2 regions of the Streptomyces sp. NPDC059373 genome follow, and region 1 is predicted to be linked to the other one. Evidence: predicted binding sites of a transcription regulator. Region 1 holds the regulator's gene; the other holds the start of a gene.

What was found. The regulator HspR, encoded in region 1, represses chaperone genes until heat shock. The targets are predictions, from matches to a motif close to TTGAGNNNNNNNNNCTCAA.
Region 2: lon (endopeptidase La) is a predicted target of HspR. The motif match lies at 8,707-8,725, and genes of this name have one in related genera.

The regions. Positions count from the first base shown of each region.
Region 1 is NZ_JBHYXC010000002.1:141,042-152,848, forward strand. It holds gene ACFXJ5_RS04850 (ATP-dependent Clp protease ATP-binding subunit) at 1-2,629, opposite strand, end outside; gene ACFXJ5_RS04855 (PA14 domain-containing protein) at 2,842-4,260, shown strand; gene ACFXJ5_RS04860 (pyridoxamine 5'-phosphate oxidase family protein) at 4,282-4,686, shown strand; gene ACFXJ5_RS04865 (heat shock protein transcriptional repressor HspR) at 4,768-5,223, opposite strand; gene dnaJ (molecular chaperone DnaJ) at 5,243-6,421, opposite strand; gene grpE (nucleotide exchange factor GrpE) at 6,461-7,132, opposite strand; gene dnaK (molecular chaperone DnaK) at 7,129-8,985, opposite strand; gene ACFXJ5_RS04885 ((Fe-S)-binding protein) at 9,295-11,556, shown strand; gene ACFXJ5_RS04890 (DsbA family protein) at 11,625-11,807, opposite strand, start outside.
Region 2 is NZ_JBHYXC010000022.1:35,168-46,974, forward strand. It holds gene ACFXJ5_RS26005 (ATP/GTP-binding protein) at 1-176, opposite strand, end outside; gene ACFXJ5_RS26010 (DUF742 domain-containing protein) at 157-588, opposite strand; gene ACFXJ5_RS26015 (roadblock/LC7 domain-containing protein) at 588-1,085, opposite strand; gene ACFXJ5_RS26020 (nitrate- and nitrite sensing domain-containing protein) at 1,085-3,493, opposite strand; gene ACFXJ5_RS26025 (hypothetical protein) at 3,855-4,640, shown strand; gene ACFXJ5_RS26030 (MarR family winged helix-turn-helix transcriptional regulator) at 4,637-5,059, opposite strand; gene ACFXJ5_RS26035 (lysozyme) at 5,352-6,176, shown strand; gene lon (endopeptidase La) at 6,258-8,684, opposite strand; gene ACFXJ5_RS26045 (oxidoreductase) at 8,928-9,785, shown strand; gene ACFXJ5_RS26050 (spermidine synthase) at 9,909-10,601, shown strand; gene ACFXJ5_RS26055 (response regulator transcription factor) at 10,673-11,413, shown strand; gene ACFXJ5_RS26060 (ATP-binding protein) at 11,432-11,807, shown strand, end outside.

The DNA of each region.
Region 1 (11,807 bases):
CGATCAGCCGGTCGCCGGCTCGGTCCACGCGCACGGTGTCGCCGTCACGCACCTCGCCGGAGAGGATCTCCCGGGCGAGCTGGTCGCCGATGGCGGTCTGGACGAGACGGCGCAGCGGCCGGGCGCCGTACGCGGGGTCATTGCCCTCGTCGGCGAGCCAGTCCAAGGCCTCGTCCGTGACTTCCAGCGTAAGCCGACGGTCCCGCAGCCGGGCCGCGAGCCGGTCGGTCTGCAGCCGCGCGATGTGGCGCAGCTCGTCCTTGGCGAGCGCGGAGAAGACCACGATGTCGTCGAGCCGGTTGAGGAACTCCGGCTTGAAGGACACCCGGACCGTCTCCAGGACGCTCTCCTTCTTCTCGGCCGCGCTGAGCACCGGGTCCACCAGGAAGTGGCTGCCGAGGTTGGAGGTGAGGATGAGGATGACGTTACGGAAGTCAACGGTCCGGCCCTGGCCGTCCGTCAGCCGCCCGTCGTCCAGCACCTGCAGCAGGACGTCGAACACCTCGGGGTGCGCCTTCTCGACCTCGTCGAGCAGCACCACGCTGTACGGGCGCCTGCGCACCGCCTCGGTGAGCTGGCCGCCCTCCTCGTAGCCGACGTAGCCGGGCGGGGCGCCGACCAGGCGGGCGACGGAGTGCTTCTCGCCGTACTCGCTCATGTCGATACGGACCATGGCGCGCTCGTCGTCGAAGAGGAAGTCGGCGAGAGCCTTGGCCAGTTCGGTCTTGCCGACGCCGGTCGGGCCGAGGAACAGGAAGGAACCGGTGGGGCGGTCGGGGTCGGCGATGCCGGACCGCGCGCGGCGTACGGCGTCGGAGACGGACCGTACGGCCTGGGTCTGGCCGATCAGCCGCCTGCCCAGTTCTTCCTCCATACGGAGGAGTTTCTCGGTCTCGCCCTCCAGAAGGCGCCCGGCGGGAATGCCGGTCCAGGCGGCGACGACGCCTGCGATGTCGTCGGGGCCGACCTCCTCGCCGACCATGCCCTCCAGCTCCTGCTGGGCGGCGATCGCCACCTCCAGCTCCTTCTCGGCGGCCGGGATCAGCTCAGTGCGGATCTTGCCGGGGGTGACCCAGTCGCCGGTCTCGGGGGCCTTGAGCTCGGCGAGTTCGCGTTCGGTCTCCAGCTCGTCGAGCCGCTTCTTCAGCTCGCCGACCCGGGTGTGGATCGCCTTCTCCTTCTGCCACCGGGCCGTCAGGCCGCGCAGCTGCTCCTCGCGCTCGGCGCGGTCCTTGCGCAGCCGCTCCAGGCGCTCGCGGCCGTCGTCGGACAGGTCCTGCTCGGGGTCGCGCTTCTTGAACAGGCCCCGCTCCTTGTCGGCCGAGGCGCTGGCCAGCAACGACTCCTCCTCCATCCGCAGCCGGTCGACGGCGCGCTGCAGCTCGTCGATCTCGACGGGCGAGGAGTCCATCTCCATCTGCAGCCGGGACGCGGCCTCGTCCACCAGGTCGATGGCCTTGTCGGGCAGGAAGCGTGAGGTGATGTAGCGGTCGGAGAGCTGGGCGGCGGCGATCAGCGCCGAGTCGGCGATCTGTACGCCGTGATGCGCCTCGTACCGTCCCTTGAGGCCGCGCAGAATGGCGACCGTGTCCTGCACCGAGGGCTCGGCGACCAGCACCTGCTGGAAGCGCCGCTCCAGCGCGGGGTCCTTCTCGATGCGCTCGCGGTACTCGTCGAGGGTGGTCGCGCCGACCATGCGCAGCTCGCCGCGCGCCAGCATCGGCTTGAGCATGTTGCCCGCGTCCATGGCGGAGTCGCCGCCGGCGCCCGCGCCGACGACCGTATGCAGCTCGTCGATGAAGGTGATGACCCGGCCGTCGCTGGCCTTGATCTCGGCGAGTACGGCCTTCAGCCGCTCCTCGAACTCCCCGCGGTACTTCGCCCCGGCCACCATCGCGCCCAGGTCCAGTGCCACCAGCCGCTTGCCGCGCAGCGACCCGGGCACGTCGCCCTTGACGATGCGCTGGGCGAGGCCTTCGACGACGGCGGTCTTGCCGACGCCCGGCTCGCCGATGAGCACAGGGTTGTTCTTGGTGCGGCGGCTCAGCACCTGCACCACGCGCCGGATCTCGTTGTCCCGGCCGATGACCGGGTCGAGCTTGCCCTCGCGGGCGGCGGCGGTGAAGTCGGTGCCGTACTTCTCCAGCGCCTTGTAGGTCCCCTCGGGGTCCTGACTGGTCACGCGCTGCCCTCCCCGGGTGGTCTCGAACGCGTCCAGCAGCTTCTTGCCGGTCGCACCGTACTGCGTCAGCAGCTCACCGGCCGGACCGCCCTTCACGGCGATCCCGATCAGCAGGTGCTCGGTGGAGATGTACGCGTCCCCGAGCTCCTTCGCCCGGGTCGTCGCGTCGGCCACCACTGCCAGCAGATCGCGGTTCGCCCCGGGCGGTGCCACGGTCGAACCCTGCACGCTGGGCTGGGCCTCGACCAGCTTCTCCGCGCCCTGGCGTACGGTGCCGGGCTCGGCGCCCGAGCTGGTCAGCAGGTCGAGGATGTTCTCGTTCTCCGGCTGCTCCAACAGCGCGAGCAGCACATGCGCAGGCGTCAGGTCCGGATGCCCGCCGGACACCGCCTTCGCATTGGCGGCGTTCAGCGCTTCCCGGCTCTTGATGGTCAGCTCGGCGTCCACGTCCGCGTAGCCCTCCTCCTCGGTCGGCGGTCAAAACCTGCTGTTTCCAACCTGAGACAAGTTGAGTCTATTCCACTCAAGGTTGCGACCGCCAGCATGCGCGGCGCACAGCCGCACCTCAGCTGCCCCACAGCCCTGATCGAACCTCATCGAACCTCTTCGCTGATCCTTCACACCTCTGCCAAGATCCCCACAGGGAGGGGATCCTTTACATGTCCATACGCAGTCGCGCGGCCTCCGTCGCCGTGCTCTCGCTTGCCATCGCCGCCGCCGGCCTGGCGCCCGCCACCACCGCGCAGGCCGCCGTCACGTGCCCCAGCGGCTACTGGAAGGCGCAGTACTACCCCAACACCACCTTCAAGGGTGACCCCAAGAAGACCGCCTGCGAGACAGGCATCAGCAAGGACTACGGAACCGGCGACCCGGCAGGCGTCACCCTGCCGAAGGACAACTTCGGCATCCGCTGGACCATGACCCGCGACTTCGGCTCCGGCGGACCGTTCGCCTTCTCCACCGCCGTACGCGACGGCGTCCACGTCTACCTCGACGGCAAGCGGAAGATCGACCTCTGGAAGGACGTGACCACGACCCGGAAGAAGACCGTCAACGTCACCGTCCCCAAGGGCAAGCACACCATCACCGTCAAGTTCGCCGCCTTCAAGGGCAGGGCGAACATCACGTTCGGCTACACCCCGCGCACTTCGGCCGGCGTCGACAAGGTCAAGCCGCTGGCTCCGACCGGCATGCACGCGGCGTACCTCAGCAACGGCGACGGCAGCCTGTACTGGTCCGGCAACGTCGAACTCGACCTCGCCGGTTACCGCGTCTACCGCCGCCCGTCGACGGCCACCACCTGGACGAAGATCAGCGGAAGCTCGCTGCTGACCTCACCCGCGTACACCGACCGGCCGCCCTCCACGGGCCTGCAGTACGTGTATGCCGTCACCGCGGTCGACAGGGCCGGCAACGCCTCCGCCAAGTCCTCCGGCGCCGCCGTCACCACACCCGACTGGACCGCCCCCGCCGTCCCGACAGGCCTGAGCGCCACGTATGACGACGACACCGCCCAAGCCACCCTGACCTGGAACGCCAACACCGAGGCCGACCTCGCCGGTTACCAGGTCTACGTCCGTACGGGCTCCGCCGGCGACTGGACCGCGGGCCCCGTGGTGACGTCGACCGGCTACACCACCTCGCCGGCGACCACGGGCGAGACGTACGAGTACGCCATCACCGCCCTCGACAAGGTCAACAACTCCTCGGCCAAGTCCCCGGTGGTGAGCGTCACTTCGCGCGACGACCTCCACCCCGCGGCCATCACCGACCTCACGGCGACGGTCACCGCCAACTCGGCGGTGAAGCTGAGCTGGACCATGCCGACGACCCGCTTCGCCACGGTTTACCACGTCTACCGGTCGACCACCTCGCCGGTGGAGATCACCTCCGCGAACTACCTCGAGGACTGCTACCAGCCGACCGACACCGACCCTGCCCCGTACGCGGTGACCTGCACCGACAGCAATGTCCCGCTGCGCGGGGTCACGTACTACTACGCCGTCACCGTGGTCAACTGGGACGAGAACATCCAGTCGGACGCCTCGAACGAGGTCTCCGCCACCGTCCCGGACTGACCCTCTGACACCCTGCTGACCATGACGATCAACCCGCGCGACCCCGGCCCCGACTACCTCGCCTTCTGGCGTGAGTACCACCTCTGCACCCTGACCACCCACCGCCCCGACGGCTCTCCGCACGTCGTCCCGGTCGGCGTGACGTACGACCCCGGGGCCGGGGTCGCGCGCATCATCACCAACAAGGCCAGCCGCAAGGTCGCCAACATCCTCGCGGCCCGGCCCGAGGCCGCCCGGGTCGCCGTCTGCCAGATCGACCGGGCGCGCTGGGCCACCCTCGAAGGCACCGCCACCGTCAACACCGACCCGGCGGCCGTCGCCGACGCCGTACGCCGCTACGCGGAGCGGTACGGCCGCACCCCCGGCGAGAACCCGAGCCGGGTCGTGATCGAGATCGCCCTCACCCGGGCGATGGGCCGGCCCTGACCCGCAGACGACAACAGGCCCGCCACCCTCCCGGGTGACGGGCCTGACTGCTCCGCGCTGAGAACGGCTGTGCAGGAGTGGCTACTCCGGCCGCTTGGGCCGCCACACCACCAGCGCGCTGGTCTGCTGGACGTCCTGGTACGGGACCAGGTCGCGCCGGTACGAGGCATGGACCTGGGCCTCGCGCTGTTGGAGGGCGGCGGCGGCACCCTCCACGGCGGCGGCGAGCTCGGCGACGCGGTCCTGGAGGGCGGCGACCTGGTTCTCGAGCTCGATGATGCGCTTGATGCCGGCGAGGTTGATGCCCTCGTCCTGCGACAACCGCTGCACTTCACGCAGCAGCTGGATGTCGCGGGCGGAGTAGCGGCGGCCACGGCCGGCGGTGCGGCCGGGGGAGACCAGGCCGAGGCGGTCGTACTGGCGGAGGGTCTGGGGATGGAGGCCTGAGAGCTGGGCGGCCACCGAGATGACGTAGACCGGCGATTCCTCGGTCAGTTCATAGGGGTTACGCCCCCTGACACCGCCGATGCCGTCCATGCCGTCCATGCTCATGACGTCAGGCTCCCTTCGCGGCCTTGAACAGCTCTGCCCGTGGATCGAAGTCCGAGGTCGCGTTCCGGTACGCCTCCAGGGCGTCCAGGGCCTTGCCCTCGCTGGCCGGCGGGACGGCGACCTCGACGGTGACGAGAAGGTCGCCCCGGGTGCCGTCCTTGCGCACGGCGCCCTTGCCGCGGGCGCGCAGCGTACGGCCGTTGGGGGTGCCCGGGGGCAGCTTGAGCCGCACCGGGGGGCCGCCGAGGGTGGGGACCTGGATCTCGCCGCCGAGGGCCGCCTCCGTGAAGGAGACCGGGACGGTGACCGTGAGGTTGTCGCCCTTGCGGCCGAACACGGGGTGCGGGTCGACGTGGATCATCACGTACAGGTCACCCGACGGGCCGCCGGTCTCGCCGGGGGCACCCTTGCCGCGCAGGCGGATCTTCTGGTTGTCCGTCACGCCGGCCGGGATGCGGACCTGCATGGTGCGGGAGGAGCGGGCCCGGCCACTGCCCTTGCAGACGTCGCAGGGGTTCTGGGCGATGAGGCCCCGGCCCTTGCAGTCGACGCAGGGGTCGGTGAGGGAGAAGCCACCGCCGCCGCCGCGCGAGACCTGGCCGGTGCCGACGCAGGTGGGGCACACGCGGGGCGTGCCGTTGGTGTCGCCGGTGCCGGCGCAGGCCTTGCAGGGGGCCTGGCTGGACATCCGCAGCGGCACGGTCGCGCCGTCCACGGCCTCGGTGAAGCTGAGCGTCACCTCGGTCTCGATGTCCTGGCCACGGCGCGGCTGGACGCGTCCGGGGCCGCGGTTGAACAGGCCGCCGAAGACATCGCCGAGGCCGCCGCCGAAGCCGCCGCCCGCCGTGCCGCCGCCGCCCTGGCTGCCACCGAAGAGGTCGCCCAGGTCGAAGCCACCGCTGAAGCCGCCGGGCCCCTGGCCGGGACGGCCGAAGCCGCCGCTGCCGAAGAGGGCGCGGCCCTCGTCGTACTCCTTGCGGCGCTTGGTGTCCGACAGGACGTCGTTGGCCTCGGAGATCTCCTTGAAACGCTCCTCGGCCTTGGCGTCGCCCTTGTTCGCGTCCGGGTGGAACTCCCGGGCGAGCTTGCGGTACGCCTTTTTGATCTCGGCCTCGGTGGCGTCCTTCGGGACGCCGAGGACCTTGTAAAGATCTTTCTCCAGCAGGTCCCTGCTGATGCTCATCCTCGACGTCCCTCCTTCCTGCTTCCTGCGTGTGACGCGTCAGCCCTGTTCGGGGCCACCGTTCTCCTCTTCGGACGTCTCATCGGCCTTCTGCGCCCCCGGCTGGGGCTCGGCGACCGCCACCCGCGCGGGGCGGATGGTGCGTTCACCGATGCGATACCCGGGCTGGAGGACTTGCACGCAGGTGGTCTGGGTGACGTCCGGCGAGTAACTGTGCATCAGGGCCTCGTGCACCAGCGGGTCGAAGGGCTCGCCCTCCTTGCCGAACTGCTGCAGGCCCAGCTTGGCGGCCACGGTCTCCAGCGACTCGCCGACGGACTTGAAGCCGCCGACCAGCTCGCCGTGATCCCGCGCCCGGCCGATGTCGTCGAGGACCGGGAGCAGTTCGGTCAGGAGGTTCGCGATGGCGATCTCCCGGACCGCGATACGGTCCCGCTCCACCCGGCGACGGTAGTTCTGGTACTCGGCCTGGAGCCGCTGGAGGTCCGCGGTGCGCTCGCCGAGCGCGGTACGGGCCTGGTCCAGCTGCGCCTGCAGGGCTGTGGCCGTGGTACCGGCAGTGGAACTTGCGTCCCCGGCCGGGGCGCCCGGGCCCGCCTGGTCGGCGGGCCCGGCGCCCTGCGCCGCGTCGTTCGTTACGGATTCCGCGGCGTCGGCAGAGGGGACATCAGGCTCCTGGTTGTGGTCGAAGCCCTGGGTCTCCTCCGTCACGCGGCACCGTCCTTCTTGTCCTCGTCGACGATCTCGGCGTCCACGACGTCGTCCTCAGCGGCGGCCTGCTGGGCGCCCGCGTCGGCCGAACCGGCGCCGGCCGCGCCCGCACCCTCGGACTGGGCGTTGGCGTAGAGCGCCTGGCCCAGCTTCTGGCTGGTGGCGGCGACCTTCTCGGTGGCCTCGCGAATGGCGCCGGTGTCGTCGCCCTTCAGCTTCTCCTTGAGGTCCGCGATCGAGGTCTCGACCTCGGCCTTGACGTCACCGGGGACCTTGTCCGCGTTGTCGGCGATGAACTTCTCGGTCTGGTAGACGAGCTGCTCGGCCTGGTTGCGGGTCTCGGCGGCCTCGCGGCGCTTGTGGTCCTCGTCCGCGTACTGCTCGGCCTCGCGCATCATGCGGTCGATGTCGTCCTTCGGCAGCGCCGAGCCGCCGGTGACGGTCATCCGCTGCTCCTTGCCAGTGCCGAGATCCTTGGCGCCGACGTGCATGATGCCGTTGGCGTCGATGTCGAAGGTGACCTCGATCTGCGGGACGCCGCGGGGGGCCGGCGGGAGGCCGGTCAGCTCGAACATGCCGAGCTTCTTGTTGTACGCCGCGATCTCGCGCTCGCCCTGGTAGACCTGGATCTGCACGGACGGCTGGTTGTCCTCGGCCGTCGTGAAGATCTCGGAGCGCTTGGTCGGGATGGTCGTGTTGCGCTCGATCAGCTTGGTCATGATGCCGCCCTTGGTCTCGATACCGAGGGACAGCGGGGTGACGTCGAGCAGCAGGACGTCCTTGACCTCGCCCTTGAGCACACCGGCCTGAAGCGCGGCGCCGATGGCGACGACCTCGTCCGGGTTGACGCCCTTGTTGGCGTCCTGACCGCCGGTCAGCTCCTTGACGAGCTCGGCGACGGCGGGCATCCGGGTCGAGCCGCCGACCAGGACCACGTGGTCGATCTCGGACAGCTGGATGCCGGCGTCCTTGATGACGTTGTGGAACGGGGTCTTGCAGCGGTCGAGCAGGTCCGCGGTCAGCTGCTGGAACTGGGCGCGGGTGAGTTTCTCGTCCAGGTGCAGCGGGCCCTCGGCGGAAGCCGTGATGTAGGGCAGGTTGATCGAGGTCTCGGTGGACGAGGACAGCTCGATCTTCGCCTTCTCGGCGGCCTCACGCAGGCGCTGCAGCGCCATCTTGTCCTTGGAGAGGTCCACGCCGTGGCCGGAGTGGAACTGCTTCACCAGGAAGTCGACGACGCGCTGGTCCCAGTCGTCACCGCCGAGGTGGTTGTCACCGTTGGTGGCCTTCACCTCGACGACGCCGTCACCGATCTCCAGGAGGGACACGTCGAAGGTGCCGCCACCGAGGTCGAAGACGAGAATGGTCTGGTCGTCCTTGTCGAGGCCGTAGGCGAGGGCGGCCGCCGTCGGCTCATTGACAATACGCAGAACGTTGAGACCCGCGATCTCGCCGGCCTCCTTGGTCGCCTGGCGCTCCGAGTCGTTGAAGTACGCCGGCACGGTGATGACCGCGTCGGTGACCTTCTCGCCCAGGTAGGCCTCGGCGTCCCGCTTCAGCTTCTGCAGGATGAACGCGGAGATCTGCTGCGGGTTGAAGTCCTTGCCGTCCAGGTTGATCTTCCAGTCGGTGCCCATGTGGCGCTTGACCGACCGGATGGTCCTGTCGACGTTCGTTACCGCCTGGCGCTTGGCGACCTCGCCGACCAGCACCTCGCCGTTCTTGGCGAAGGCGACGACGGAAGGCGTGGTCCTGGCGCCCTCGGCGTTGGTGATGACGGTGGGCTCGCCGCCTTCCAGAACGCTGACGACGGAGTTAGTCGTGCCCAGGTCGATGCCGACCGCACGTGCCATTTTGGAATCCTCCAGCGACTTGAGTGGAACTGGCTCAAGAGTGCCTCACCGGTTCGCCGGTGTCAAAAGGCCTGAGCCCTCCAGACTCAACCTTCCTCCGCGTAAGGGGCGCATAAGTAGCTTAGTCGCAGGTCAGAGGCACCGCGAGGGCCTCCGGGGCCCGATAACGGGTCGTACAGGCGACGCAGATCACCGGCAGGGCGGCTTCTGGTGGCTGGGGGAAGACGATAATCTCGTGGAAACTGGATAAGTTACTGCTTAGTAAGAACGACCGTAAGTACCGCTCTCGCAGGTCCGAGGAGCCCCGTAATGCAACTCGCCGCGATCATCGTGTCGCTGGTCCTCACCGCGGTCGGCGTTGCGCTCATCAGCCGCGCCGTCGCGCAGATCTACCGGTTCGTGAAGCTCGGCCGGCCCACCCCGGCAGGCGCGCGCACGGGCAACCCGGTGCAGCGCAGCAAGACGCTCGCCAAGGAGTTCGTCGGGCACACCCGGATGAACCGGTGGGGCGTCGTCGGCGTCGCGCACTGGTTCGTGGCCGTGGGCTTCCTGACGCTCGGGCTGACGATCGTCACCGCGTACGGCCAGCTGTTCAAGGCCGACTGGACGCTGCCGGTGCTCGGCGACTTCCTGCCGTACGAGGTGTACACCGAGTTCATCGCGCTGGCCACGACCGTCGGCATCCTGGTGCTGATCGGGATCCGGCTGCTGAGCCTGCCCTCCCGCGCCGGCCGCAAGTCCCGCTTCGCGGGGTCGAAGGCCTGGCAGGCGTACTTCGTCGAGTACGTCATCCTCGTCATCGGCCTGGCCATCGTGACGCTCCGGGGCCTGGAGGGCGCGCTGCACGGCGTGGACCACTACGAGGCCGCGTACTTCGCCTCGTACCCGCTGGTCGCCGCCTTCCACGGACTGAGCACCGGGACGCTGCAGAACCTGGTCTACCTCGTCGCGATGATCAAGCTCGGCGTCACCATGACCTGGGCGATCACGGTCGCGCTGAACACCAACATGGGCGTGGCCTGGCACCGCTTCCTGGCCTTCCCCAACATCTGGTTCAAGCGCGAGGAGTCCGGCGCGACCGCGCTCGGCGCGCTGCAGCCGATGGTGTCGGCCGGGGTGCCGATCAACTTCGAGGACCCGGGCGAGGACGACCAGTTCGGCGTCTCGCAGGTCGAGCACTTCTCCTGGAAGGGCATCCTCGACTTCTCCACCTGTACGGAGTGCGGCCGCTGCCAGTCGCAGTGCCCCGCCTGGAACACCGGCAAGCCGCTCTCGCCGAAGCTGCTGATCATGAGCTTGCGCGACCACGCCCACGCCAAGGCGCCCTACCTGCTCGCCGGCGGCGGCAAGGACGCCGAGGGCGAGGAGAAGGCCACGCCGGAGCAGCTCGCCGGCGTCCCGGCGGCCGCCCTCGCCGAGGCCGAGCGCCCGCTGATCGGCACGGCCGAGGAGAACGGGGTCATCGACCCCGACGTGCTGTGGTCCTGCACCACCTGCGGCGCCTGCGTCGAGCAGTGCCCGGTGGACATCGAGCACATCGACCACATCGTCGACATGCGCCGCTACCAGGTGATGATCGAGTCCTCGTTCCCGAGCGAGGCCGGCACGATGCTCAAGAACCTGGAGAAGAAGGGCAACCCCTGGGGCCTGCCCAAGAAGCAGCGCCTGGCCTGGGTCAAGGAGGTCGACTTCGAGGTCCCGGTCGTCGGCGAGGACATCGAGGACCTCAGCGAGGTCGAGTACCTGTACTGGGTCGGCTGCGCCGGCTCCCTGGAGGACCGGGCCAAGAAGACCACCAAGGCCTTCGCCGAGCTGCTCAACATCGCGGGCGTGAAGTTCGCGATCATGGGCGGCGAGGAGAACTGCACCGGTGACTCCGCCCGCCGCCTGGGCAACGAGTTCCTCTTCCAGCAGCTCGGCCAGGAAAACGTCGCCATGCTCAACATGGCCTTCGGCGAGGACGACGAGGACGAGAGCACCAAGCTCCCCAAGGCCAAGAAGAAGATCGTCGCGACCTGCCCGCACTGCTTCAACACCATCGCCAACGAATACCCGCAGCTCGGCGGCGAGTACGAGGTCGTCCACCACACCCAGCTGCTCCAGCACCTCGTCGACGAGGGCAAGCTCGTCCCGGTCACCCCGGTCGAGGGTCTGATCACCTACCACGACCCCTGCTACCTGGGCCGCCACAACAAGGTCTACACACCGCCGCGCGAGATCATCGCCTCGGTGCCGGGCCTGCGCAACGAGGAGATGCACCGCCACAAGGAGCGCGGTTTCTGCTGCGGCGCGGGCGGCGCCAGGATGTGGATGGAGGAGCGGATCGGCAAGCGCGTCAACAACGAGCGCGTGGACGAGGCGCTGTCCCTCAACCCGGACATCGTCTCCACCGCCTGCCCCTTCTGCCTCGTCATGCTGTCCGACTCCGTCAACGGCAAGAAGAACGACGGCCAGGCGAAGGAGTCGCTCCAGGTCGTGGACGTCTCCCAGCTCCTGCTCGAGTCGGTCAGGACCCCGGCCGAGGCCGCCCCCCAGTCCAACGCGGACTCGGAGCCCGAGCCGGTGAAGTAGCGGTACCCATACGTCGAGGCCGGCCCGGATGCGTCCGGGCCGGCCTCACGCGTTCCGTACGCGGCCCGCTACTTGACTCCGTACTGCTTCAGCAGCTGCGCGAACTGCGCCGCGTCGTGCAGCTTCGAGGAGTCCGTCGAGGCCACCTCCTTGCCGTTGATCTTCACGTACGGAGTGCCCTGGGCGCCGCTCGACTCGAAGGCCTTCTCGGACTGCTTGACGAAGCTGTCGTACGTGCCCTTCTGCACGGC
Region 2 (11,807 bases), on a different contig from region 1:
ATCACCGCTTCGGTGGTGAGCGGGGTGATCTCGGAGACGGCGCCCACGAAGGTGGTCTTGCCGACGCCGAAGCCCCCCGCCACGACGATCTTGGTGGAGGTCGGCGCCTGGCTGCGGTCGAGCTGCCACTGCTGCAAGCCGTCCTCCTCCGAGATGTCAGAGCCTGCGAAGTCCACTGAGCACCCTTTCGAGCAGCGCGTGGTCCGGAGCGCCGGGCGCGTGCCCGGTTCCGTACACGCGGATCCGTCCCTGATCGGCCAAATCGCTGAGCAGGACGCGTACCACGCCCAGCGGCATACGCAGCAGCGCGGAGATCTCGGCGACCGAGCGCATCCGGCGGCAGAGTTCGACGATGGCGCGCATCTCCGGCATGACGCGTTCGGCCCAGTCGCCGGAGAGGATCTCCAGCCGGTCCTCGGGACCGTCGACCGCCGCGACGAAGGTCTCGACGAGCAGCACGTGCCCGAAGCGGGTGCGGCCGCCGGTGAGCGCGTACGGGCGTACCCGGGCGGAGCGGCGGCCCGCGCCCCGGCTGGGCAGCGCGGCGGCGGCCATGCCGTCGGAGAGCGGGCTCGCGTGGCGGGGCATCAACGACCGCCCCCCTCGATCACCTGGCGCAACTCGTCGCGCAGCCCGGGGGTCAGGACGTGTCCGGCCCGGCCGACGAACATGGCCATGTGGTACGCCACGACGCTCATGTCGCAGTCGGCGGTCGCGTGCACGCCCAGCAGGGAGCCGTCGCTGATCGACATCACGAAGACGCTGCCGTTCTCCATCGCGACGGCGGTCTGCCGGACGCCACCGCCGTCCATCAGGCGCGCGGCGCCGTCGGTGAGCGAGGCGATGCCGGAGACGACGGTCGCCAGGTCCGCGGTGGAACCGGCCGGGCCCTTCGCGTCGTCGGCCGCCTCGGGAGCGTCCGCCTCGGAGGTGAGGAGCATCAGCCCGTCCGAGGAGACGACGGCCACCGAACGTACGCCCGGCACCTCGTCCACGAAGTTGGTCAGCAGCCACTGGAGGCTACGGGCCTCCTGGCTCAGTCTGCGGTTGTCCGTACTCTCGGTGCTGTCCGTACTCGCCGCCATTAACCGCGTGCCTCCTCGACGCCTTCGCTTTCGCTGTCGCTCTCGCTGTCGCCTGGTCCCCCCGGACGTGATTCCGATACGTCTGCTGTCGCTTCTGCTCTGATCTCCTGCGTCTCGGCGTTCGCGTCCCGCCGGCCTTCGATCAGCCCCTGCTGGAAGCCGCCGAGCCTGCGCCGCAGTGCCTCCGCGTCGACGGGCGCCGTCGCGCGTTCCCTTTCCCGCGCGGCCGGTTCCCCCTCCAGCCCGGTCGCCTTGGGTACCCGCTGGGGCAGCCCCTTGGCGGTCAGCGCCGGGCTGTCGTCGGCGGGCCGGGCGTGCTCGACGGGCTCCGGGTCCTTCGGTTCCGGCGCCTTCTGCGGTACCCGGGAAGGCTCCCGCTTCGCCTCCGGCTCGGGTTTGCGTGGCCCGGGCAGACGCCGCCGCAGCGGCTCCCCGGCCGCGGCCGCCTCGACGGGGCTCTGCGGTCCGTCGGGGTCGTCGGCGGGCGCCACGAGGGCGGCGGGGATGACGACGACCGCGGCGACGCCGCCCCGCTTGTGGTCGCGGAGCTGGACCCGGATGCCGTGCCGGGCGGCGAGGCGGGCGATGACGTACATGCCCATGCCGGTGGTGTCGCAGGCCGGTGCGGCCGGATCGGGGCGCTCCAGCAGTGCGTTGAGCTCGGTGAGCCGCGTGGCGGGCATGCCGATGCCCTGGTCCTCGATGGAGAGCATGAGTTCGCCGCTCTCCAGCAGCCAGCCGCTGAGGTGCACGTCGTCCTGCGGCGGGGAGAACACGGCGGCGTTCTCCAGCAGTTCGGCGATCAGGTGGCTGGTGTCGTCCGCCGCGAAGCCGACGATCCGGCCGGCCGGCAGGAACTGGATGCGTACCCGCTCGTAGTTCTCGATCTCCGACATGGCGGCGCGCGCGACGTCCACCAGCGGGACCGACTTGGCGTGCTGCCCGGTGGGGTGCTCGGCCCCGGCGAGCACCAGCAGGTTCTCGCTGTTGCGGCGCATCCGGGTGGCCAGGTGGTCCAGCTTGAAGAGCTGCTGGAGCTCCTCCGGGTCGTGGACGAGATCCTCGAGGCGCTCGATGAGGGTGAGCTGCCGCTCGACCAGCCCGAGGGTACGCAGGGAGAGGTTGACGTACGTCGAGTGGACCGTGCCCTGCAGCGAGCCGAGTTGTGAGGTCAGCGTGTCCTGCTTGCCGAGCAGGCTGTCGCGCTCGGCGGCCAGTGCGTCGCGTACGCCGAGCAGGGCGGTGTGCTCGGAGTCCAGGGCGGCGGCCCGCTCGCGCAGGGCGGCGGTGGCGGCGACGAGGGCGTTGATGGCGCGGGCGGTGGCGGCGAACTCGTCGTTGCCCACCACCTTGGCCTCGGTCGTGTCGTGCGGGTAGCCGCGTGCGAAGCGGGCCAGCGCGGCTGCGGGGCGGGTGATGGAGCGGGCGGTGGAGACGCCGACGCCGAGGGCCAGCAGGAAGCACACCGCCGTGAGCGCCATGTGCAGTTCGAGGGCGGTGACATCGTCGTCGCGCAGGGACGCGAGGCGCTCCGCCTCGGCGGCGACGAGCGAGGACTCCACGCTGCGCATCAGGTCGATCCGGGCGGAGAGCGCGGACGCCACGGAGGACGGCTTGAGCGCCTGGTCCGAGGCGGACAGCCAGGTCCGGTCGGTGAGCTTCGCCAGCTCGCTCTCGGCCCCCTCGGCGTCCGAGCCGGTGACCGTCTCGTCGTACTGCTTGCGTGCACCCGTCGACGCCGTCTGCCGGAAGTCGGCCAGCGCCGCCCGCTGCCGTACGTCGGCGGTCTGCGCGGCGGTGGTCAGCGCGGACTGGCTGCCGCCCGCCGTGAGCGCGCCGACCAGCAGCCCGCGTTCGGCCGAGGCCTGTGAGACGGCCCGGGTGAGCACGGGCAGGGCCGTGGAGTCCGCGGCCGCGCCCCGGGCCGGGAGGGAGCGGGCGATGGCGGCGCCGATGCCGTCGAGGGCGTCGGTGACCGCGCTGTACGCGTTGACGGTGTCCTGCACCGACTCGGGCCCCGACAGGGCCTTCTGACGGACCTGCGCGAGTTCCCTGAGCCGCTGGACGACCTCGCCGACGGCGGCGGCCAGGGCCGGTGCGTCGGTGGTGTCGACGGCGGTCGCCTGTGTGGTGACCTCCTGCACCTGCCGGTCGACCTGGCTGCGCTCCGTCTCGGAGACCCCGGCGCCGGAGGCGGTGCTGCGGCCGCCGGCCACGAAGGCGGCCATGTCGTCCCGCTCGTCGGCGAGGGAGTGCGCGAGGGAGACGGCCTGGATGTCCAACTGCGCCATGTCGACCAGCCGCTGGGACTCCGACAGGTCGTCCGCCGCGACGGCCACCCCGGGCGCGGAAGCGGCCAGCACCGTGACAGCGCTGACCAGCAGCGTGGCAAGCAGCCGCTGCCGCACACGCTTCTCACGTGGATTACGTCGTGTTCGCACCGGTGTTCGCTATCCCGTCTCGCCTGGTCACTTGTCCCGAGATGACGACACATCGGCCGAGCACGGCAACGACTGATCCCACCCCGGCATGTGGCTCGACCATCTCAGCCCATGTTGGGGCGGAGATGTGCGTCCCCCACCTCGACACCCGAACGAGTGAATCGCACCGACAAGTTGACGTTCAACCCCACCGACGGGTTGGTTTTTGCGGCCACGGGCATATGCGGTAGCCGGGTTTGGCGTCCCGCGTCCGATCCTGGCAGGATGCGCGCCTTCGCTGCGCGGGGCCGACCGATTACCTACCGAACATGCCGCGATACTGGGCCCCATGCGCATCGAGACCTCGACCGAGCCCGGAACCCCCGACCGCCCCAACGAGGACTTCGTCGCGGTCGCACTCCCTGCCGGTAATTCCTGTGGATCTCTGGTGTTGCTCGACGGTGTCACCCCGCCGCCGGACGGTGGCGGCTGCGTGCACTCGGTGCCCTGGTTTGTCGCCGCACTGGGCGGCGCCATGATCGAACTGTCCGTTTCGCGTCCCGACCTGGTTCTTGCCGACTGCCTCGCGACCGCGATTGAACGCACCGCCGAACTGCACCGTTATACGTGTGACCTTTCTCACCACCTCACCCCGCAGGCAACTGCCGTCGCAGTCCGGTGGAATGCGGACACCGTCGACCATCTGGTGCTTTCCGACTCCGTGCTTCTCGTGGAGGGCGCGGACGGGGTCGTACGGCCCGTCCTCGACGACCGCCTCGACCGGCTCCGCGCCCTCGGCCCGGTCACGAACGCCCAGCGCAACACGGTCGGCGGCTTCTTCACCGCCGCCGCCGACCCCGGCGTCGCCGCCCGCGCCGTCACCGGCAGCTCCCCCCGGGCGGGCGTACGGGCCCTCGCCGCCCTGACGGACGGCGCCACCCGGCTCGTGGACGGCTTCGGCGACGACGACTGGGCCGGCACCTTCGCCCTGCTGCGCAAGCACGGCCCCGAGGAGCTCATCCGCCGCGTACGGGCGACCGAGACCGCCGATCCGGACGGCGCCCGCTTCCCGCGCTGGAAGACGCACGACGACGCGACCGCGGTCCTGGCGGAACTCGACCGGGACCGGCCCTAAGAGCCCTCCTGGGACTGGTTGAGCTGGCGCAGCAGGCGGGCGAGGTCGCCGAGTTCGGCCGGGTCCCAGCCGGCGAGCCGGCGGACGTAGCGTTGGCGCCGGGCGTCGCGTACGTGGGTGAAGCGGGCGTGGCCCTCGTCGGTGAGCTGGACGAGGAAGGCGCGGCCGTCGGCGGGGTCGGGCTCGCGGCGGATGAGGCCGAGGTCCTCGAGGGCGCGGAGCTGGCGGCTCATGGTGGCCTTGCCGACGCCGAAGTAGCCGGCCAGGAGGGTGGCTCGCTCGGGGCCGGTCTCGTACAGCCGGGCCAGGAGTCCGTAGGCCGCGGGCTCGAGTTCGGGGTGGACCTCGCGGGCCATCTCGCCGGACGACGCCCGGGCCCGCCGGAGGAGGACGGTCAGCTCGCGTTCGAGCGCGTCCATCACCGGGTCCTGGGCCGTTTTCCGGCCCTCCCGGCCTGCGTTCTGGTCCACACCACTTCCGTTTCCGGGTCGGGTCGCACTGGCGTTCTGGGCTTTGTCCACGTCATCACGCGCTTTCCCGGCTTTCAGACGTGAAAGTTTCCTTCACGGGCCGCGGTTACCGCAGCTGCCCCAGTATTTCGCAGGCATAGACCAACGGCGTCCCCGGATGGCCTTTCGCGGCGGCTCCGCGGGCCCCTACCTTCGCGGTGAGGATGACATGGTCACACCAAGATTGCCCATGGAGGCACGCATGTCCGTGCACAGATCCAGGCCTTTGGTCATCGCGGCCGGAATCCTGGTCGCGCTCCTTCTCGCCTTACTCACCGCCCCGTCCGCCGCCGCCCGCGCCAAACAGCCCATCCCGCACCCGGAGCTGGACTGGATGGGCTCGACCATCCTCGCCCACGAGGGCGGCGACCCCGCGAACGTGCCGATCACCGCCGAGGCGACCCAGACCCCCGGTATGGACGTGAGCGGCTACCAGGGCAATGTCGCCTGGTCGACGGCCTGGTCGAACGGCGCCAAGTTCGCGTACGTCAAGGCCACCGAAGGCACCTCGTACACGAACCCCTACTTCGCCCAGCAGTACAACGGCTCGTACAACGTCGGAATGATCCGCGGCGCCTACCACTTCGCGCTCCCCGACAACTCCTCCGGCTCCGCCCAGGCCACGTACTTCGTGAACCACGGCGGCGGCTGGTCCGGCGACGGCAGGACGCTGCCGCCGGCGCTGGACATCGAGTACAACCCGTACGGGGCCACCTGCTACGGGCTCAGCCAGAGCGCGATGGTGAGCTGGATCCAGGCCTTCAGCAACCAGGTCCACGCACTCACCGGCCGCTATCCGACGATCTACACGTCGACCAGCTGGTGGACCAGCTGCACGGGCAACAGCAGCGCCCTGGCGGCCAACAACCCGCTCTGGATCGCCCGCTACAGCTCCTCGGTGGGCACCCTCCCCAGCGGCTGGTCGTACTACACGATCTGGCAGTACGCCTCCTCCGGCACCTTCCCCGGGGACCAGGACTACTTCAACGGCGCGTACGACCGCCTGCAGGCACTCGCCAACGGCTGACGCACGACAGGGCCCCTCCCGGCAGTGCGGAAGGGGCCCTGTTTCAAGCCTTACTGCTCACGTGCTGACGTGCTCACGTGCTCACGCCGCGACCTGAACCTCCAGGCCCGCGTCGGCCGCCGCCGGCTCGAGAGCCAGCTGCAGCACCTGCCGGACGTCCGACACGGGGTGGACCTCCAGCTTCTCCAGGACCTCGGCCGGGACGTCGTCCAGGTCGGCCTCGTTCCGCTTCGGGATCACCACGGTCGTGATGCCCGCCCGGTGAGCGGCCAGCAGCTTCTGCTTGAGGCCACCGATGGGCAGCACGCGGCCGGTCAGGGACACCTCGCCGGTCATGGCCACGTCGGTGCGGACCCGGCGGCCCGACAGCAGCGAGGCCAGCGCGGTCGTCATGGTGATGCCCGCGCTCGGACCGTCCTTGGGGATGCCGCCCGCCGGGACGTGCAGGTGGACGCCACGCTCCTTCAGGTCGGCGACCGGCAGCTCCAGTTCGGCGCCGTGCGAGCGCAGGAAGGACAGCGCGATCTGCGCGGACTCCTTCATGACCTCGCCCAGCTGCCCGGTGAGCTGGAGCCCGGAACCGCCGGTCTCGGGATCGGCGAGCGATGCCTCGATGTAGAGGACGTCGCCCCCGGCACCGGTGACCGCGAGCCCGGTGGACACGCCCGGCACCGCCGTGCGCCGCTCCTGCGGGTCCTGGAGGGCCTCCGGGACGTGGTGGGGCCGCCCGATCAGCCCGCGCAGGTCGTCGGGCGTGACGGTGAAGGGCAGCTCCTGGTCGCCCAGCTCGTGCTTGGCCGCGAGCTTGCGCAGGATGCGGGCCAGCGAGCGCTCCAGGGTACGGACGCCCGCTTCGCGGGTGTACTCGCCGGCGAGCCTGCGCAGCGCGCCGTCCTCGACCGTGACCTCGCCGTCGGCGAGGCCGGCCCGCTCCAGCTGGCGCGGGAGCAGGTGGTCACGGGCGATGGTGACCTTCTCGTCCTCGGTGTAGCCGTCGAGCCTGACCAGCTCCATGCGGTCGAGCAGCGGCTCGGGGATGGCCTCCAGGACGTTGGCCGTGGCCAGGAAGACCACGTCCGACAGGTCCAGCTCGACCTCGAGGTAGTGGTCCCGGAAGGTGTGGTTCTGCGCCGGGTCGAGGACTTCGAGCAGGGCGGCGGCCGGGTCGCCCCGGTAGTCGGAGCCGACCTTGTCGATCTCGTCCAGCAGGACCACCGGGTTCATGGACCCGGCCTCCTTGATCGCCCGGACGATACGGCCCGGCAGCGCCCCGACGTACGTACGCCGGTGGCCCCGGATCTCCGCCTCGTCCCGCACACCGCCGAGGGCGACGCGGACGAACTTGCGGCCCATGGCGCGGGCCACGGACTCGCCCAGCGACGTCTTGCCGACGCCGGGCGGCCCGACCAGCGCCAGCACGGCACCGGCCCGGCGGCCGCCGATCACGCCGAGGCCGCGGTCGGCGCGCCGCTTGCGCACCGCCAGGTACTCGGTGATCCGCTCCTTCACGTCGTCCAGGCCCGCGTGGTCGGCGTCCAGGACGGCCCGGGCGCCGGGGATGTCGTAGGCGTCCTGGGTGGTGGTGTTCCAGGGCAGCTCGAGGACGGTGTCCAGCCAGGTACGGATCCAGCTGCCCTCGGGGGACGCGTCGCTGGACCGCTCCAGCTTGTCGACCTCCTTGAGCGCGGCCTCCCGCACCGTCTCCGGCAGGTCGGCGGACTCGACGCGGGCCCGGTAGTCCTCGGACTCGTTCTCCGGGTCGCCCTTGAGTTCGGCCAGCTCCTTGCGGACGGCTTCGAGCTGCTGGCGGAGCAGGAACTCGCGCTGCTGCTTCTCCATGCCCTCCTGGACGTCCTTGCGGATGGTGTCCGCGACGTCCTGCTCGGCGAGGTGGTCACGCAGCCAGGTGATGGCGAGCTTGAGCCGGGCCACCGGGTCGGTGGTCTCCAGCAGCTCGACGCGCTGCTTGGTGGTGAGGAAGCCGGAGTACCCGGAGTTGTCGGCAAGCGACGAGACGTCGTCGATCTGCTGGACGCGGTCCACGATCTGCCAGGCGCCGCGCTTGCGCAGCCAGCTGGTGGCCAGGGCCTTGTACTCCTTGACCAGCTCGGCCACGGCCCCGGGCGCCTCGGTGGGCGTCGGCTCCACGACCTCGGTGCCCTCGACCCAGAGCGCCCCGCCGGGCCCGGTCGTCCCGGCACCGATACGGACCCGGCTCACGCCACGGATCACGGCGCCCGGATCGCCGTCCGACAGCCGTCCGACCTGCTCGACGGTGCCGAGGGTGCCTACGGCCGCGTAGTTCCCGTCGACACGTGGAACGAGCAGAACCCGCGGTTTGTTGCGATTGCCGTCGGCCCGCTGCGCGGCCTGAGCGGCCTCGACCGCCGCGCGCACCTCGGTGTCGGTCAGGTCCAGCGGCACCACCATGCCCGGCAGCACCACCGCGTCATCGAGGGGCAGCACGGGCAGGGTGAGCGGCGCGGACGACGAATGCGAAACAGCCATGATCTCTCCCTAAGCAATCAAGTTGAGCTATGCAGACTCAATGCTTCTGAGGGCCCTGGTGTTCCCCTGGCGGCGTTCGCTGTGAGCGATCACCTGCGGCGTCCACCGGAAAACCATTCCTCACGGTCGCGAGAGGGCTTCTAGGGTGCTCTCGGAGCACGACGACCCGTGAGCGCGTTGGCAGAGGTCCGCGTGCGGGGCGCAGGTGCCGCAGGAAATCCGAAGCACGTACGGGGGAGCACGATGACCGAGCAGCACGCTGAAGCGCCCGGCGGCGGCCGGGTCTGGTTCATCACCGGGACCAGTTCCGGCTTGGGGCGGGGACTCACCCGAGCCGTGGTCGCTCATGGCGACCGGGTGGTGGCCACCGCTCGGGACGTTTCGACCATCGCCGATCTCGTGACGCTCGCGCCGGACCGGGTCAGGGCCGTACGACTTGATGTCACCGACGCCGAATCGATTCGGCGTGCCGTGGCCGAAGCCGAGAGCGCCTTCGGCCGGATCGACGTCCTGGTGAACAACGCCGGGTACGGGCTGCTGGGCGCGTTCGAGGAGTTGAGCGAGAGTGATCTCCGCCACATTTTCGAGACGAACGTCTTCGGCGCGATGGCGGTCGCCCGCGCCGTCCTGCCGGGTCTGCGGCGACAGCGCTCGGGCCACATCGTTCAACTGTCTTCGGTGAACGGTGTGGTGCCGGGGCCCGGCGGCACCGCCTACGTCGGGACGAAATTCGCCCTGGAAGGGATGTCCGCGGCCCTCGCGGCCGAAGTCGCCCATCTCGGCATTCACGTCACGATCGTGGAACCCGGCCCCTTCCGCACCGAGGCCAGCGGACGATCGCTGCGGTGGGGCGAGCCGATGGAGGATTACGCCGAGCTCATCGCTCCGGCCCGCAAGGCGCTCGAAGCCTCGCACGGCACCCAGCCGGGCGACCCCTATCGCGGGGCCGAGGCCATCATCGCTGCGGTCGGCCTCGACGCTCCGCCACTCCGCCTCCCGCTGGGAGCGGAGGCCTTCGGCTGGATCCGCGCTCACCTGCAGTCCCGGCTGGACGAGCTGGACGCGGTGCAGGCGATCGGAGCGGATACCGCCTTCCGCTGACCCCTGCACGCAGCAGTGCCCGGCGGGGCCTCCGGCGGAGGGGTTCGAACCACCCGGACGGTCACTCGACCGTGGGAGGAATCCCCGGACTTCGGGCCGGGGAGCACGTCAAGCTGTGTACTCATGGTGTTCATGTACGACGACGAGGACGAGAGCCCGCAGACGATCGACCGCCGGGAGGGCCCGTTCGGCGAGGTGGTCCTGCGGCGGCGTGGCGAGCGGTACGAGATCATCGCCAACGGCTGCTTCCTGATGGACACCTCCGACGGCCGCTCGGAGCGGCTGCTGATCGACACGGCGCTCGCCGCGCTCCCGGCCGACCGCGAGGCCCCCTCGCTGCTCATCGGCGGCCTGGGCGTAGGCTTCTCCCTCGCTCAGGCGGTGGGCGAGCCGCGCTGGGGACGGATCGCGGTCGTGGAGCGGGAGCGGGCGGTGGTGGGCTGGCACCGCGAGGGGCATCTCGCCGCGTTTTCGGGGCAGGGGCTGGAGGACCCGCGCGTCGAGGTGATCGAGGCCGACCTGGTGGCGTACGTGAAGAACGCCACGGAGACGTACGACGCGCTGTGCCTGGACATCGACAACGGCCCCGACTGGACGGTCACCGAGGGCAATAACGGGCTGTACGGGGCGGAGGGGCTCGTGGCCTGCCGGACGCGGCTGTCAGCGGGCGGCGTACTGGCGGTATGGTCTGCGCAGCCGTCGGCGACCTTCGAAAAATCCTTGCCGGCGGCGGGATTCACGCAGGTCCGGACCATTGAGATCCCCGTGAAACGGGGCGTTCCGGATGTCGTACACCTCGCGACGAAGCCCGCGTAGCCTCGGCCACCGTAGGCCCCGTACGCTGCGTGGTCAGCAAACACAGACGACAGTCACCATGGGGGACGCGAATGGACAGCACCAACCCGACGCACGGCGACGCCGGCGCGGTCACGCCCGGCGCGCAGCGGCGGGTGCTGGTGGTGGAGGACGACCCGACCATCGCCGACGCGATCGCGGCCCGGCTCAGAGCCGAAGGCTTCCAGCTGCGCACCGCAGGTGACGGCCCCACCGCCGTCGACCTGGCCCTGGCCTGGCAGCCCGATCTGCTGGTACTCGACATCATGCTGCCCGGCTACGACGGCCTGGAGGTCTGCCGCCGGGTCCAGGCGTCCCGGCCCGTGCCGGTGCTGATGCTCACCGCCCGGGACGACGAGACCGACATGCTGGTCGGGCTGGGTGTCGGCGCCGACGACTACATGACCAAGCCGTTCTCGATGCGCGAGCTGGCCGCCCGGGTGCACGTCCTGCTGCGCCGCGTCGAGCGCGCCACGATCGCCGCCCGTGACCCCCGCGGCGGCAACCTCCAGCTCGGCGACCTGGAGATCGACAACGCGCAGCGCCGGGTGCGGGTGCGCGGTAGTGACGTACACCTCACCCCGACCGAGTTCGACCTGCTCGTCTGCCTCGCGCAGCAGCCGCGCGCCGTGCTCTCCCGCGAGCAGCTGCTCGCCGAGGTGTGGGACTGGGCAGACGCCTCCGGCACCCGTACTGTCGACAGCCATGTGAAGGCGCTGCGCCGCAAGATCGGCGCCGAGCGCATTCGTACGGTGCACGGGGTGGGCTACGCGCTGGAGACACCTGCCCCGTAACTCTGAGGGGGGACAACCATGGCCAGAACCGAGCCCGCGGCGCGCGTCGCACCGCGTGCCGCGCGCGCCCCGCGGGCCAACTGGCGGGAGCAGCTGTGGGCCGGGCTGCGGCCCTACGACCCCTTCCGGTCGATCAAGGCGGCGCTGCAGCTGCTCGTGGTGGTCTCGGTGCTCATCACGACGCTGCTGATCTTCGTGGCGGTGGCGTCCAAGACCCAGATGCGCATCATCACGATCTTCTCGGTCATAGCCTCGCTGCTGATCACCCAGTTCGTGGCGCACGGGCTCACCTCCCCGCTGCGCGAGATGACCGCGGTCGCCCGGGCGATGGCCAACGGCGACTACAGCCGCCGCGTGACCGCCGTACGGCGCGACGAGGTCGGCGATCTCGCCG